2 regions of the Mycobacterium zoologicum genome follow, and region 1 is predicted to be linked to the other one. Evidence: riboswitches for the same ligand, from Rfam matches in the RefSeq annotation. Region 1 holds a riboswitch; the other holds the start of a gene.
The links. Region 1 has a riboswitch for cobalamin ahead of K6T84_RS14570 (magnesium chelatase subunit D family protein). Riboswitches for the same ligand answer to the same signal wherever they lie in the genome.
Positions count from the first base shown of each region.

Region 2: linked by a shared signal. The riboswitch ahead of metE (5-methyltetrahydropteroyltriglutamate--homocysteine S-methyltransferase) and the one ahead of K6T84_RS14570 (magnesium chelatase subunit D family protein) in region 1 are both predicted to bind cobalamin.

Region 1 covers NZ_JAYJJS010000017.1:14,275-21,470, forward strand. The annotation lists gene cbiE (precorrin-6y C5,15-methyltransferase (decarboxylating) subunit CbiE) at 1-692, opposite strand, end outside; gene K6T84_RS14565 (dienelactone hydrolase family protein) at 695-1,492, opposite strand; cobalamin riboswitch at 1,530-1,670, shown strand; gene K6T84_RS14570 (magnesium chelatase subunit D family protein) at 1,680-3,617, shown strand; gene cobO (cob(I)yrinic acid a,c-diamide adenosyltransferase) at 3,617-4,231, shown strand; gene cobBC (bifunctional hydrogenobyrinic acid a,c-diamide synthase/histidinol phosphate aminotransferase CobBC) at 4,236-6,590, shown strand; gene K6T84_RS14585 (cobalamin biosynthesis protein) at 6,587-7,196, shown strand, end outside.
Region 2 covers NZ_JAYJJS010000001.1:186,136-193,331, forward strand. The annotation lists gene K6T84_RS00905 (TetR/AcrR family transcriptional regulator) at 1-1,205, shown strand, start outside; gene K6T84_RS00910 (mycofactocin-coupled SDR family oxidoreductase) at 1,287-2,165, shown strand; gene K6T84_RS00915 (NAD(P)H-dependent amine dehydrogenase family protein) at 2,168-3,238, opposite strand; gene K6T84_RS00920 (LLM class flavin-dependent oxidoreductase) at 3,235-4,209, opposite strand; gene K6T84_RS00925 (SDR family oxidoreductase) at 4,297-4,947, shown strand; cobalamin riboswitch at 4,987-5,188, shown strand; gene metE (5-methyltetrahydropteroyltriglutamate--homocysteine S-methyltransferase) at 5,322-7,196, shown strand, end outside.

The DNA of each region.
Region 1 (7,196 bases):
TCGCGTTTGGTGAGCTGCCCGTCGTGGTCGTAGGCGTCATCGGGTAGGCCGGGCGCCCAGCCGAACGCCGGCGGGCCGGCCAGTTCCAGGGCAACGATATTGAGCCGCGGCATCGCACCGGTGAACGTCTCGGCGGTCATGTCCAGCCGGGATTCGGCGTCGCCGCCGAGCTCCCCGAGCACCGTCATCCGGCTCGCCCCGTAGCCCCGGCCGACCAACAGGCCCGCGACCCGCGCGGGCGTCGTCTCGTCGGCGGAGAGCACCAGCACCCGCCGGCCCGGTGCCAGCTCGCGCAGCACCGCGTGCTCGTCACCGGCCCGGATCACCGCCGTCGACTCCGCCGACCAGCCCAGCCGGGCCCGGGCCAGCGTCACCGAGGACAGCGCCGGGAACACGGTGACGGCGTCGGCGCCGAACACCTCGATCAACGTCGTCGCCACCCCGGAGCGCAGCGGGTCACCGGAGGCCAGCGCCACCACCGGCCCGGCCAGGCCGTCGAACAGCGCGGGCAGCCCGGCGCGCAGCTGCGACGGCCAGCTGCGGCGGGTCTGACCGTCGACCGCCGGCAGCATTTCCAGGTGGCGCGGCGCGCCGATCACGACGCCGGCGGCCGTGATGGCCGCCCGCGCATCCTCGGACAGCCCGGCCCAGCCGTCGGCGCCGATCCCGACGACGGTGATGCGTTCGGGCACCGCTAAGTGAGCCGTTCTTTGAGGAACGCCACCACCCGCTTGCGGGCCTCATAGGCCGGGTGGCCGTCGACCTCGCGGACCTGGTCGGTGAGCACCGAGTGCGCCATCCGGGACAGGCCGTGCGGATTGCCGCGCGAGGAGTCGATCTCGATCACCTCGAAGGCGTCGCCCAGGCGGGCCTTCAGCGTCGCGAAGCGATCGCCGGGCGCCATCCGGTCCTCGCTGAACCGCAGACCCAAGGCGCACAATCCGTCGTTGGCGGCGCGGTCGGCGATCACACCCAGCTCGACCTCCGAGAGGCCGGGATCACGGCGCTGCTTGAGCGTGAGCGGAATCGGCACCGACGGCTGACTGAGCACCGGGGCCAGCACCGCGTCGTCGACCGCGGCGGCCAGCGCGAAGCCGCCGGTGAAGCACTGGCCGATCACGCCCACACCTTTGCCGGGGGTCTTCTCGTTGAGGTCACGGGCCAGCGCCCGCAGGAACTGGGTGACCGGACGCTGCTTGTCGGTGGCGAACGCGGCGAACTCCCGCGTCACGCAGGCCCGAGCGATCGTGGTCAGCGCGTAACCTGGCGTGATCGGGCGGCCCGGCTCACCGAACAACGACGGAATCACCACGGTGAACCCGTTGTCCACCAGGTGGTTTCCCAATCCCAGCACCGCGGGGTGCGCGCCAGGGATCTCGGGGATCAGGATCACCCCGGGCCCCTCGCCCTTGCGGTACACGTCGTGGGTGAAGCCGCCGCCGGTGAACGGCTCGGCGACCCATCCGGTCAGGTCAGCTTCGGGTGCGGTCATCCTCGGTATCCCTTCGCCTGAGTGCGCCTCTTTCGGTGTTAGGGTAGCCGCGCGAAGCGCCAGGGAAGTCGGTGTGACTCCGACGCAGGCCCGCTACGGTGTTCCGCGGCGCGTTCCGGTGACATCGGCGGGACGCGCCCCGGTCAGTCCGAATACTGGCTTCGCGTCACACACGAGCGGAGCCTCCATGCAACAGCTGTACCCCTTCCCCGCCGTCCTCGGCGGCGACCCGGATGCCCCGGGTGGCCTCGACGACATGGCGCTGGCACTTGTCCTGAGCACGATCTCCCCCGGCATCGGCGGTGTGCTGATCCGCGGCGAGAAGGGCACCGCCAAGTCGACGCTGGTCCGCGCGCTGGCCCAGGTGCTTCCCGCCATCGACGTGGTGGCCGGCGACCGGTTCTCCTCCGATCCCGCCGAGGAGCACCCGCTCTCCCCCGACGGCCCGTTCCCTGCCGACGCCGCCGTACAGACCCGCCCGGTGCGGCTGGTGGAGCTGCCGGTCGGGGCCACCGAGGACCGAGTGGTCGGCTCGATCCACCTGGAGCGGGCACTGGGTGACGGCGTGGTCGAGTTCGAACCCGGCCTGCTGGCCCGGGCAAACCGCGGCATCCTCTACGTCGACGAGGTCAATCTGCTCGCCGACCATCTGGTGGATCTGCTGCTGGACGCCGCCGCGATGGGCCGGCTGACCGTGGAACGCGACTCGGTGTCGGTCACCCACGCCGCCCGCTTCGTGATCGTCGGCACGATGAACCCCGAGGAAGGCGAGCTGCGCCCGCAGCTGCTCGACCGGTTCGGGCTGACCGTGGAGGTCTCCGCACCCCGCGACCCGGCGTTGCGCGCCGAAGCGGTACGACGGCGGCTGGCGTTCGACGCCGACCCCGACGGCTTCGCCCGCCGGTACACCGCGGCCGAGGAGCGGCTGCGAGCCCGGATCGGGCGGGCGCAGCAACTGTTACCTCAGGTGCTGCTCACCGACGCCGCCCTGGTCCGCATCGGTGAGATCTGCGCGGCGCTGGACGTCGACGGGCTGCGCGGCGACATCGTCTGTGCCCGTACTGCGGTAGCGCATGCGGCATGGCAGGGCCGCGACGCGGTCAACATCGACGATCTGCGGGTGGCCGCCCGGCTGGCGTTGCCGCATCGGCGGCGCCGCAATCCGTTCGACGCCCCAGGGCTCGACGAGGCCGAACTGGACGAGCTGTTGCCGCCGGAGGACCCCGAGCCGGATCCGGACGGCCCCGGGCCGGACGGCGGCGGGGACGCCGTACCGCCGGATCAGGGCGGGCCCGCACCGACTGGAGGTTCCACCTCGACGGTGGCCGCCGACTCCCCTTACCGGGCACGGCTTTTCACTGTCGACGGGATCGGCGCGGGCAGCGCCGGGCGGCGCAGCCGGGCCCGCACCAGTTCCGGACGCCGGGTGGGTGCCACCGCGGATCGGATCGCCGGTGGTCTGCACCTGTTCGAGACGCTGCGAGCCGCGGCACCGCATCAGGGTGTTCGGGGCCGGGCCGGCGGCCGAATGATCCTGGCCGCGTCCGATCTTCGTCGCGCCGTCCGGGAGGGCCGGGAGGCCAACCTGGTGTTGTTCGTCGTCGACACCTCCGGGTCGATGGCCGCCGCCGAGCGGATGCGGCACGTCAAGACCGCGATCGCCTCGCTGCTGCTGGACGCCTACCGGCGCCGGGACCGGGTGGCGGTGGTGACGTTCCGTGATGCGGGAGCCGAATTGGTGTTGCCCGCGACCGGGTCGGTGGAGATCGCCGCGGTGCGGCTCGACGCGCTGCCGGCGGGGGGCCGCACCCCGCTGGCCGAGGGGCTGCTGGAAGCCGCCGCGGTGATCCGCCGCGAACGACTGCGCGAGCCGGCGTGCCGGCCGCTGCTGGTGGTACTCACCGACGGGCGGGCCACCGCCGGTCCTGCGCCGGTGGAGCGATCCCGCCAGGCGGCAATTCATCTTGCCTCGCAAGGCTTTTCCAGTGTAGTGGTGGACTGCGAGAGCGGCCGGATGCGACTCGGACTGGCACGCCGGCTGGCCGAGCTGCTGCGGGCCGACTACGTCCCGCTGCCGCAGGTCAGCGCCGAGGCGCTCACCGAGATCGTGAAGGGAGCCGCCTGATGCCGCAGGGACAACCGTTGACGGTGCCCGACGACAATCTGACCACCCGTCAGCGCCGCAACCGGCCGCTGCTGATGGTGCACACCGGCGACGGCAAGGGCAAGTCGACCGCCGCGTTCGGGACCGCGCTGCGCGGCTGGAACCAGGGCTTCGCGATCGGCGTCTTCCAGTTCGTGAAATCCGCCAAGTGGCGGGTCGGCGAGCAGGCCGTGCTGGAACGCCTTGGCGCCCTGCACGATGAGACCGGTGAGGGCGGTCCGGTGCAGTGGCACAAAATGGGCTCGGGCTGGTCGTGGAGCCGCAAGGCCGGCGCCGCCGAGGATCACGCCGGCGACGCCCTGGCCGGCTGGACCGAGGTCAAGCGCCGGCTGGCCGAACAAACCCATGATCTGTATGTGCTCGACGAGTTCACCTACCCGATCAACTGGGGCTGGGTGGATATCGACGACGTGGTGGAGACGTTGCGCAATCGCCCCGGGCATCAGCACATGGTGATCACCGGCCGTCGCGCCGACCCCAAGCTGATCGAGATCGCCGATCTGGTCACCGAGATGACCAAGATCAAGCATCCGATGGACGCCGGCCAGAAGGGTCAACGCGGCATTGAGTGGTAAAGGCATGGTTCCTTTGCCTCCCCGTCTGGTGGTGGCCGCGCCCGCATCCGGGCACGGCAAGACCACCGTGGCCGTCGGAATGATGGCGGCGCTGACCGCACGCGGACTGCGGGTCAGCGGGCACAAGGTCGGCCCGGACTACATCGATCCGGGCTATCACGCGCTGGCCACCGGCCGCCCGGCCCGCAACCTGGATCCGTATCTGGTCGGCGCGGAGCGGATCGTGCCGCTGTTGCGCCACGGTGCCGCCGACGCCGATATCGCCTTGATCGAAGGCGTGATGGGACTTTTCGACGGCCGGCTGGGTTCCGACGGCGAGGCCTCTACCGCCCACGTCGCGGCACTGACCGCCAGCCCGGTGCTGTTGGTGGTCGACATCTCCCATGCCTCCCGGACCCACGCCGCCGTGGTGGCGGGCCTGGCCGGCTTCGACCCGGCGGTACGGATCGCCGGGGTGGTGCTCAACAAGGCCGGCAGTGCCCGGCACGCCGACGAGGTCATCGCCGCGTTGCGCCCCACCGGGATTCCGGTGCTCGGGGTGCTCCCTCGCGATGGGGATGTAGAGACGCCGTCTCGGCACCTGGGCTTGGTGCCGGCCGCCGAGCGCGACGAGTCCGCTGCCGCGCTGGAGCGGCTGGCCGGGCTGATCGAGCAGCATGTGGACCTCGACGCGGTGGCGGCGGTGGCGCGGCAGGCTCCCGATCTGGTTGATGCGGTGTGGGATCCGAGTGCCGAAGTGCGCGCTGCGTCCCCGGGCCGGCCGGTGGTGGCGGTGGCCGGCGGGCGGGCATTCACGTTCGGCTACACCGAGACCTTCGAGTTGCTGCGCGCCGCGGGCTGCGAGGTGGTGAGTTTCGATCCGCTCACCGACGCCTGTCTGCCGGCCGGGACCGCCGGCATCTACCTGGGCGGCGGGTTCCCGGAGGTGTACGCCGCCGAGCTGGCCGCCAACACCGCCTTGACCGGCGCGCTGCGGGACGCTGTTGCGGCGGGGGTGCCGACCGTCGCCGAGTGCGGCGGGTTGGTCTACCTGTGCCGAAACGTCGGAGAGGTCGCCGGCGTCGGAGCCCTGGCAGCAGGCGCCGAGATGTCACCGCGCCTGACCCTGGGCTATCGGAACGCCACCGCACCGGCCGACAACCTGCTGGCGCGGGCCGGCGATCGGGTGACCGGACATGAATTCCACCGCACCCGTGTCGCTTTCGCACACCCGGTCGAAGCCGCCTGGCAGCTGCCGGACGGCCCGGACGGCGTCGCGGGGCCGAGCCTGCACGCCTCCTACCTGCACACCCACTGGGCGGGCTATCCGCGGCTGGCTCAGCGTTTCGCCGATGCGGTGCACGCCTACACCGGCCCGGATCTGCACCATCACGGCGACGTCGAGGCGACGCCCGGGCTGGCCGACTTCGCGGTGAACGTCTACGCCGGGCCGCGTCCGGACTGGCTCGACGCCGCCCTGCACGCCTCGCTCGACGACGCCGCTTCGTATCCGGACGCCTCCACCGCCCGCGCCGCCCTGGCCGGCCGACACGGCCGTTCCGATACCGAGGTGCTGCCGACCGCGGGCGCTTCGGAGGCCTTCGATCTGGTGGCCCGGCTGCAAAAGTGGCAGCGGCCGGTGGTGATCCACCCGCAGTACACCGGGCCGCATACCGCGCTGGAGGCCGCCGGTCACCGCGTCGAGGTCGTACTCTGCCACGCCGACGACGGATTCGCGCTGCATCCCGACGCGGTGCCCGACGACGCCGACCTCGTCGTCGTCGGCAATCCGACCAATCCGACCGGGGTCCTGCACCCCGCTCAGACGCTGCTTCGACTGCTGCGACCGGGCCGGGTGGTGCTGGTCGACGAAGCGTTCCTCGACGCCATCCCGGGCGAGCCGGAAGCCCTTTCCCGGGAAAGGCATCCGGGGCTGTTGGTGAGCCGCAGCCTGACCAAGCACTGGTCGATACCGGGCGTTCGCGCGGGCTATCTGCTCGGCGACCCCAAGCTGATCGCCGCCGCGGCCCGGCTGCAGATCCCCTGGTCGGTGTCGGCCTCGGCTTTGGCCGCCATGGTGTCCTGCTCGGATGAGCGGGCGTCGGCCGAAAGTGATTCTCGAGCACGGCAGTTGGCGGTGTGGCGCACTGAACTCAGCGATGGGCTCGCCGCCCGTGGGGTGCCGTTCGTGGCGGGTCCCGCACCGTATGTGCTCGCGCGGGCCAGCGGCGGCGTACATGCGACGTTGCGGGAGAACGGGATAGCGGTGCGACGCTGCGACACGTTCCCGGGACTGGACGCCACCTGGGTGCGGATCGCGGTCCGTCCGCCCGAGCTGACCGCCCAGTTGCTGTCCGCCCTCGACCGGGTGCTGCGGTGATACCGGCCCGAGCGGTCGGGCTGATGCTGGGCTACGCCGCCGATCGCGCCTTGGGTGATCCGCGGCGGCTGCACCCGGTCGCCGGATTCGGTACGTGCGCACAGTGGTTGGAGCAGCGGACCTATCGCGACAACCGGGCCGCCGGGGCCGTACACATGCTGGTGCTTGCCGGGGGCGCCACGGGACTGGCGTACCTCGCGGAGCGCCTGGCCCGACATCCCCTGTCACGCACCGCCCTCACCGCGGCGGTCACCTGGGCGGTGTTGGGCGGGCGCTCGCTCGAGCGGGAAGCAGAATCCGTGCATGCCTTCCTGGCCGACGGTGATCTCGAGTCCGCCCGGATGCGGGTGGGCAACCTGGTCGGCCGCGACACCGCGTCGCTGAGCCCGGACGAGATCGCCCGTGGCGTGGTCGAATCCGTCGCGGAGAACACCTCCGACGCCGTGGTGGCGTCATTGGTCTGGGGCGCGGCGGTGGGCGTTCCGGGCCTGGTGGCACATCGCGCCGCCAACACGCTGGACGCCATGATCGGCCACCGCAACGCGCGCTACCACCGATTCGGCTGGGCCGCCGCTCGCCTCGACGATGTGATGGGACTGCCCGCCT
Region 2 (7,196 bases), on a different contig from region 1:
CCGCGACACTGATCGCCTCCTCGGGATTGCGAACCTCCCTGCAGGAGATCGCCGATGCCGCCGGCATCCTGCCGGGCAGTCTGTACCACCATTTCGAGTCCAAGGAAGCGATCCTGGTCGAACTGGTCCGCCGGTATCACGCCGACCTGGAACGCATCGGCGAGGCCGCCAACGACATGCTCGACACACCCGGCTCCGAACCGGCCGGCCAGGTCATCGTCAGGCTCGGCACGGCGATCGCCCGGTGCGCGGTCGCACACCGGGCCGCGCTGCAGATGTCCTTCTACGAGGCGCCCAGTGCGAACCCGGAACTGGTCGGACTGCTCGAGGAACCGCCGACCACCGTCCAGCGAGCCATGCTGCAGGCCCTGCGAGCCGGCCGGTGGAGCGGCTACATCCGGCCCGATCTCGATCTGCCGACGCTGGCCGACCGGATGTGCCAGTCGATGATGCACGTGGGGCTCGACGTGATCCGGAACAAGTCAGCCGCCGACCGGACCGCCGAAGTACTCTGCCGAATCATGTTGCAAGGGCTGGCCAGTCAGCCACCCGGCGATGACGAGCTGGACCGCTCCCCCGCGTTCGCCGCGGCGGAAGAGGCCATCAAGACGTGGGCCGACGACGAGGGGGCCGACGACAAGGCCACCCACATCCGCGCGGTGGCCCGCGCCGAGTTCGGGCGCAAAGGCTACGAGGTCACCACCATTCGCGACATCGCCTCGGCAGCGGGGATGGGGACCGGGACCGTCTACCGGCTGATCGGCTCGAAGGACGAACTGCTGGCGTCGATCATGGCGTCGTTCGGCGCCAAGGCCGGTGGCGGATTCGCGGCCGTCCTGCGCGCCGACGCCACCCCCGTCGAGAAGTTCGACGCACTGAGCTGGATCAACATCAACGCCTTGGACCGGTTCCCCGATGAGTGGAAGATCCAGTTGGCCTGGATGCGCCACTCTCCACCGGACACTCCCAACCCCGGCCTGGCCTTCACCATGCGCCTTCGGCAACTCAAATCACTGCTGTCGGAAGGCACGCGGTCCGGTGACGTCCGGATCGAGGCTCCCTCGATGGAGATGCTCTCGCGGTGCGTCATGGACCTGCTGTGGATTCCGGAGAACATCGTGCGGGCTCAGGGAACCCGCGCGGGGCTGCTCCTGGCCCGCGACACCCTGGTCCGCGGGGCCGCAGAACGCGACCCCGCCGGATAACTTAAGACCGCTCCCCTTCGCTACCAAAGTTTTGTTCCGAAGTCTATTGCGGATGCCCGGCCGGTCACATAGGTTCGATCCATGTCCGGAAAGCTCAGTGGCAAGGTCGCATTCATCACCGGCGCCGCCCGCGGTCAGGGTCGTGCGCACGCCATCGCGATGGCCAAAGAAGGCGCAGACATCATCGCCATCGACATCTGCCGCCAAATCGAGTCCAATCCCTATCCCCTGGCCACCCCCGATGACCTCGCCGAGACCGAACGGGCGGTCAAGGAACTGGGCCGCCGGGTGGTCGCCCGCATCGCCGATGTGCGCGAACGCCACGAGTTGCGTGACGCGGTCGAGGCGGGTCTGGCGGACCTGGGCAAGATCGACATCGTCGTCGCCAACGCCGGCATCCTGCCGATGGCGATGGGCAAGCCGGACCCGATGCAGTTCGTCGACGCCTCCGACGTCGATCTGGTCGGGGTGATGAACACCGTCGCGGTGGCCATCCCCCATCTGCCCGACGGCGCATCCATCATCGTCACCGGCTCGACAGCCGGCATGATCCGCGGGACCACCGACAACCCGAACATGGGGCCCGGCGGCGCCGGGTACGGGTGGAGCAAGCGCATCGTGATGGAGTACGTCGACGAGATGTCACTGCACCTGGCACCCAGGATGATCCGCGTCAACGCCATCCATCCGACCAACTGCAACACCCATCTGCTGCAGAACGACGGGATGTATTCCATGTTCCGCCCGGACCTGACCAACGCAGGCAAGAAGGCCACCCGCGAGGACGCCGAGCCGCTGTTCACCCTCTTCCAGGCCATGCCGATCCCCTACGTGGAGCCCGAAGACATGGCGAACCTCGGGGTGTTCCTGGCCAGCGAGGACGCCCGCTACATCACCGGACAGCACATCCGCGTCGATGCCGGTTCGCTGCTCAAGTGGCCCAACGGTCCGGGCGGATAGCCTCAGATCACGTTTCGCGGCAACGTGATCGGCAGATCCAGCGAGCTGAGCAGTCCCGGCGCGGCGTCCACCACATAGGGCACCGCGTTGACGACGCGCATCGCGGTGGCCGCCATCGCGCCCCGGCCGGCCCCGTGGCCTCGCGCATCACCCAGCGTCATCGCGCAGGAGATGTCCGGATCGCCGTCGATGTCCACCCGGTAGGTGGCGTCGCAGTCCGAGGCCGGCCAGTCCGGGGCGACGTCGCGTGCCATCCGGATGATGTGCTCGACCACCAGGGCCTCCCGGCCGTCGACGACTCCGGCCGCCCGGGTGCACACCGCACCACATGTTCCCGCCGGGATGGTTCCGAACGCGACCTCGATATCGCGGTGGGTCACTCGGCGGTCCAGCGAGCCGCGGATCTGCTGGATCTGAACCCCCAATCCCTGCGCCATCAGATGAATCGGTGCCCCCCAGGCCATTTCGATGAACCCCGGGGTGCTCAGCATCGGCTCGAAGTCCAGCGGCCGGGCGAATCCCATCCCGTTCATCATCACCTCGGCGACCGGGTAGTGGTCATTGAGTGCGATCTCACGCACCGTCACCGAGCGGATCGTCTTGGACTGGGTCGCCAACAGCAGCGCCAGCTGATCGGACCCGAACCCGGGAAAGATGCCCGACACATAGAACGACGCTGCACCGGCAACGGCCGCCTCCTGAAGCTGCCGGCGCCACTGCGGGTGGAAATAGCTCGGCGGATATACCAGGCTGGTCGATGACGTCGAGACGACGTTGATGCCGGCCGCCAGCAGCCGCAGATAGTCGGGCACCGCGCCGGCGTCGCGTTCGGGACCGCTCGCGGCATACACCACGCAGTCGGGCCGCAGCGCGATCAGCGCATCGGCGTCACCGGTCGCCGCTACCCCCAGGGGCTTCCCACCGGCGAGTTCACCGGCGTCTCGCCCCGCCTTGTGCGGCGAATGAACCCAGACGCCAACGAGTTCCAGATCAGGCCGATGCCGGATCGCCTCGATGGCGATGGAGCCGACACCCCCGGTCGACCACACGACGATACGAGTCGGGTCAGTCATGGTTTCCCTTCGTTGCGGGCCGACACCGCGCGTTCCAGGTACGGCCACGCGAGAGCGGGCGGCAGCCCGCCACACAACGGCAGCAGCGGCAGGCTGCCACCGGACCGCAACTGCGCGGCCGCCTCGGCCACGGTGAAGACGCGGTAGGGGCCCGGCGTCGCCCGCAGCTCGGCCACACTGGCGGCCGGTGAAATGCTCGCCACCGTGCGATCCCCGTGCCGGTAGGCCGCGGCGGTCACGGCGTCGTGCAACAGGTACGGGCCCAGCTCGTCCCAGGCCTTGTCCACGTCGTCGGCGACGAATACCGTCGTCGGCGCATCGACGTCCGGGAGCCGCAGGGGGCCCGGTTCACGTCCGTGGTTTCGGCACTGCGATTCGTAGGCTTCCCTCAAAGCAGCCGAGTTCGTCTGAGCGATGAACCCCAGACCGTGGCGGGCGGCCCGCTTCGCCGCCGCCGCACTTCCGCCGGCCACCATGATGTGCGGGCCGCCTGGCGTCACGCACGGCGGCGTGATGTGAATACGGCGCCCCTGATGGATGACCGGCTCGCCCCGTAACAGCTGCAGCAGCAGCGCCAGTTTCTCGTCGGCCAGCCGCCCACGCCGGCTCATGTCCGCGCCGAAGTGTTCGTACTCCGGTGCGCGGTGACCGATACCGAAGGCGTAGGCGACGCGGCCGTTGCTGATGATGTCGAGCACGCTCATGTCTTCGGCCAGCCGCACCGGATCCCAGAACGGAAGGACCACCGCGGCAAGCAGAATCGGCAGCACCTGCGTTCGGGCGGCGATCGCCGAAGCCAGCAGCAACGGAGACGGCAGGTGCCCGTCCTCGGTGCCGTGATGCTCGGAGACAACGGCGGCCATCGCGCCGCGGGATTCGGCCCACGCGCACATTTCCAGTGCCGCGGCGTACAACTCGCCACTGGGCGCACCCGTGGCGGGCGCCCGCATGTCGAAGCGCAGCGTGAACATCCGCACGACTATAACCTAATATTTGTTCACATCGTTGGGTTTCGCTCGCGACCCAGCTTCTGACGATCGACGGGTAGCGTCGAAGCCATGGCACGCATTGTGATCATCGGGGGCCACGGCAACGTCGCCCTGCTGCTCAGTCCCATCCTTGCCGACGCCGGTGAGGAGGTGACGTCGATCTTCCGCAACCCCGACCACTCCGAGGAGGTCGCCGTCACCGGGGCGGTTCCGGTGGTGGCCGACATCGAGCAGCTCGACACCGACGCGCTGGCCGAACTGTTGACCGGCCACGACGCGGTGGTGTTCTCCGCCGGCGCCGGCGGCGGGAACCCGGCACGCACCTATGCCGTCGACCGCGACGCCGCGATCCGCACCATCGATGCCGCGGCGAAGGCAGGAGTCCGGCGGTTCGTCATGGTGTCCTACTTCGGCGCCGGCCCCGACCACGACGTCCCCGAAGACGACCCGTTCTACCCGTACGCCGAGGCCAAGGCCGCCGCCGACGCCCACCTGCGGGCCACCGACCTGGACTGGACGGTGCTGGGGCCGAGCCGGCTCACCCTCGAGCCCGCCACCGGAGAGATCGCTGTCGGACCGGACACCGGCAAAGGGCAGGTGTCGCGCGGCAACGTCGCGCTGGTGATCGCTGCCTGCCTGACCGACGCGTCGACAATTCGCCGCACCATCGAGTTCAACGACGGCACGATGCCCATCTCCGAGGCGCTCGCGGCCGGGTAATCTCGATCACGCAACTGGTTTGCCGATACCCCCGCGGTCTCGGCATCGAGCGCAACGCGGTTTTCCGTGGAGCGCGAGAGGGAACCCGGTGAGAATCCGGGACTGTCCCGCAGCGGTATGCAGGAACGACCGCCGTCATAGGCACTGGTCACGGGTCCGTGACTGGGAAGCGACGGCCATTAGGAGCACCGTGAGGTGCGCGCCTGCGAGTCCGAAGACCTGCCTGTTGTGCCGGGCGCGCCGCGCCCGGCGGATCAACGCCTCGCGGAATGGGCGTCTGGTTTTGATGGTTATAGTGCGTTAAATTGCACAGACCGGATTGGCTGGACACCCACCAGGCGGTGACCCACCTCTCCGAATCGAAGGATTGCACTATGACCGCTCAACCGTTCAGCGCCACCGTTCTCGGTTCACCCAGAATCGGGCCCCGCCGCGAACTCAAGCGCGCGACCGAGAGCTACTGGGCCGGCCGGATCGGCCAAGACGAGCTCAAGAAGGTGGCCGCCGGCCTGCGCCGCGACACCTGGGCGCAGCTGGCCGCCGCCGGCCTGGACTCGGTGCCGGTCAACACGTTCTCCTACTACGACCAGATGCTCGACACCGCGGTGCTGCTCGGCGCACTGCCGGAGCGGGTGGCCGGTGTGGCCGACGAGTTGGACCGCTACTTCGCCGCAGCCCGCGGCAACGCCGACATCGCACCGCTGGAGATGACGAAGTGGTTCGACACCAACTACCACTACATCGTCCCGGAGATCGGCCCGGACACAAAGTTCGCGCTCAACCCGGCCAAGGTACTCGCTGAGCTCAAAGAGGCTCAAGAGCAAGGCATTCCGGCTCGCCCGGTGATCATCGGACCGCTCACGTTCCTGCTGCTGAGCAAGGCCGTCGACGGGGCCACCACGCCGATCCTGCGCCTGGATGAGCTGACCGACATCTACGCCGAGCTGCTGTCCACGCTGGCCGGCGCCGGCGCGCAGTGGGTGCAGATCGACGAGCCGGTGCTGGTCACCGACATCGCCGCCGACGCCCCCGCCCTGGCCGAGCAGGTCTACCACCGCCTCGGCGCGCTGCGCGACCGGCCGTCGCTGTTCGTGGCCACCTACTTCGGCGACCCCGGCGCCGGGCTGGCGGCACTGGCCCGCACCCCGGTCGAGGCGATCGGTGTCGACCTGGTCTACGGGTCGGTGGATTCGGTTGTCGCCGAGCCTGAGCTGACGTCCAAGACGCTGGTCGCCGGCATCGTCGACGGTCACAACATCTGGCGCACCGACCTCCAGTCCGCCCTGGCCAAGCTGGAACGCCTGCTCGGCTCGGTCGGCACGCTGGCCGTGGGCACGTCGTGCTCGCTGCTGCACGTGCCCTACTCGCTGGAGCCGGAGACCGACCCGGCCCTGGACGACGGCCTGCGCAGTTGGCTGGCGTTCGGCGCCGAGAAGGTGACCGAGGTGGCCGTCCTGGCCCGCGCCCTGACCGAGGGCCGCGAGGCGGTGGCCGGCGCGATCGCTGCATCCGATGCCGCCGTGGCGTCCCGCAAATCGGATCCGCGGCTGAACAACGCCGATGTCCGCAGCCGGATCGCGGCGATCACCACCGCCGGGTCACACCGGGGCAGCGCCGCCGAACGCCGCGCCGCCCAGGACGAGCGACTGCACCTGCCGCCGCTGCCGACCACCACCATCGGCTCGTTCCCGCAGACCGTCGACATCCGCAAGGCCCGCGCCGCGCTGGTCGCCGGGGAGATCGACGAGACCGAGTACACCCGCCGGATGAAGGCGGAGATCGCCGACGTCATCACACTGCAGGAGGGCCTCGGCCTGGACGTGCTGGTGCACGGCGAGCCGGAGCGCAACGACATGGTGCAGTACTTCGCCGAGCAGTTGGACGGTTTCTTCGCCACCGCCAACGGTTGGGTGCAGTCCTACGGCAGCCGCTGCGTGCGTCCGCCGGTGCTGTTCGGTGACGTCTTCCGGCCACGCCCGATGACGGTCGACTGGGCCACCTACGCCCAGTCGCTGACCGACAAGCCGGTCAAGGGCATGCTCACCGGCCCGGTGACCATCCTTGCCTGGTCGTTCGTCCGCGACGACCAGCCGCTGGCCGACACCGCCGACCAGGTGGCTCTGGCGATCCGGGACGAGACGGTGGATCTGGAGGCCGCGGGCATCGCGGTGATCCAGGTCGACGAGCCCGCGCTGCGGGAGTTACTGCCACTGCGCAAAGCCGACCAGCAGAGCTACCTGGACTGGGCC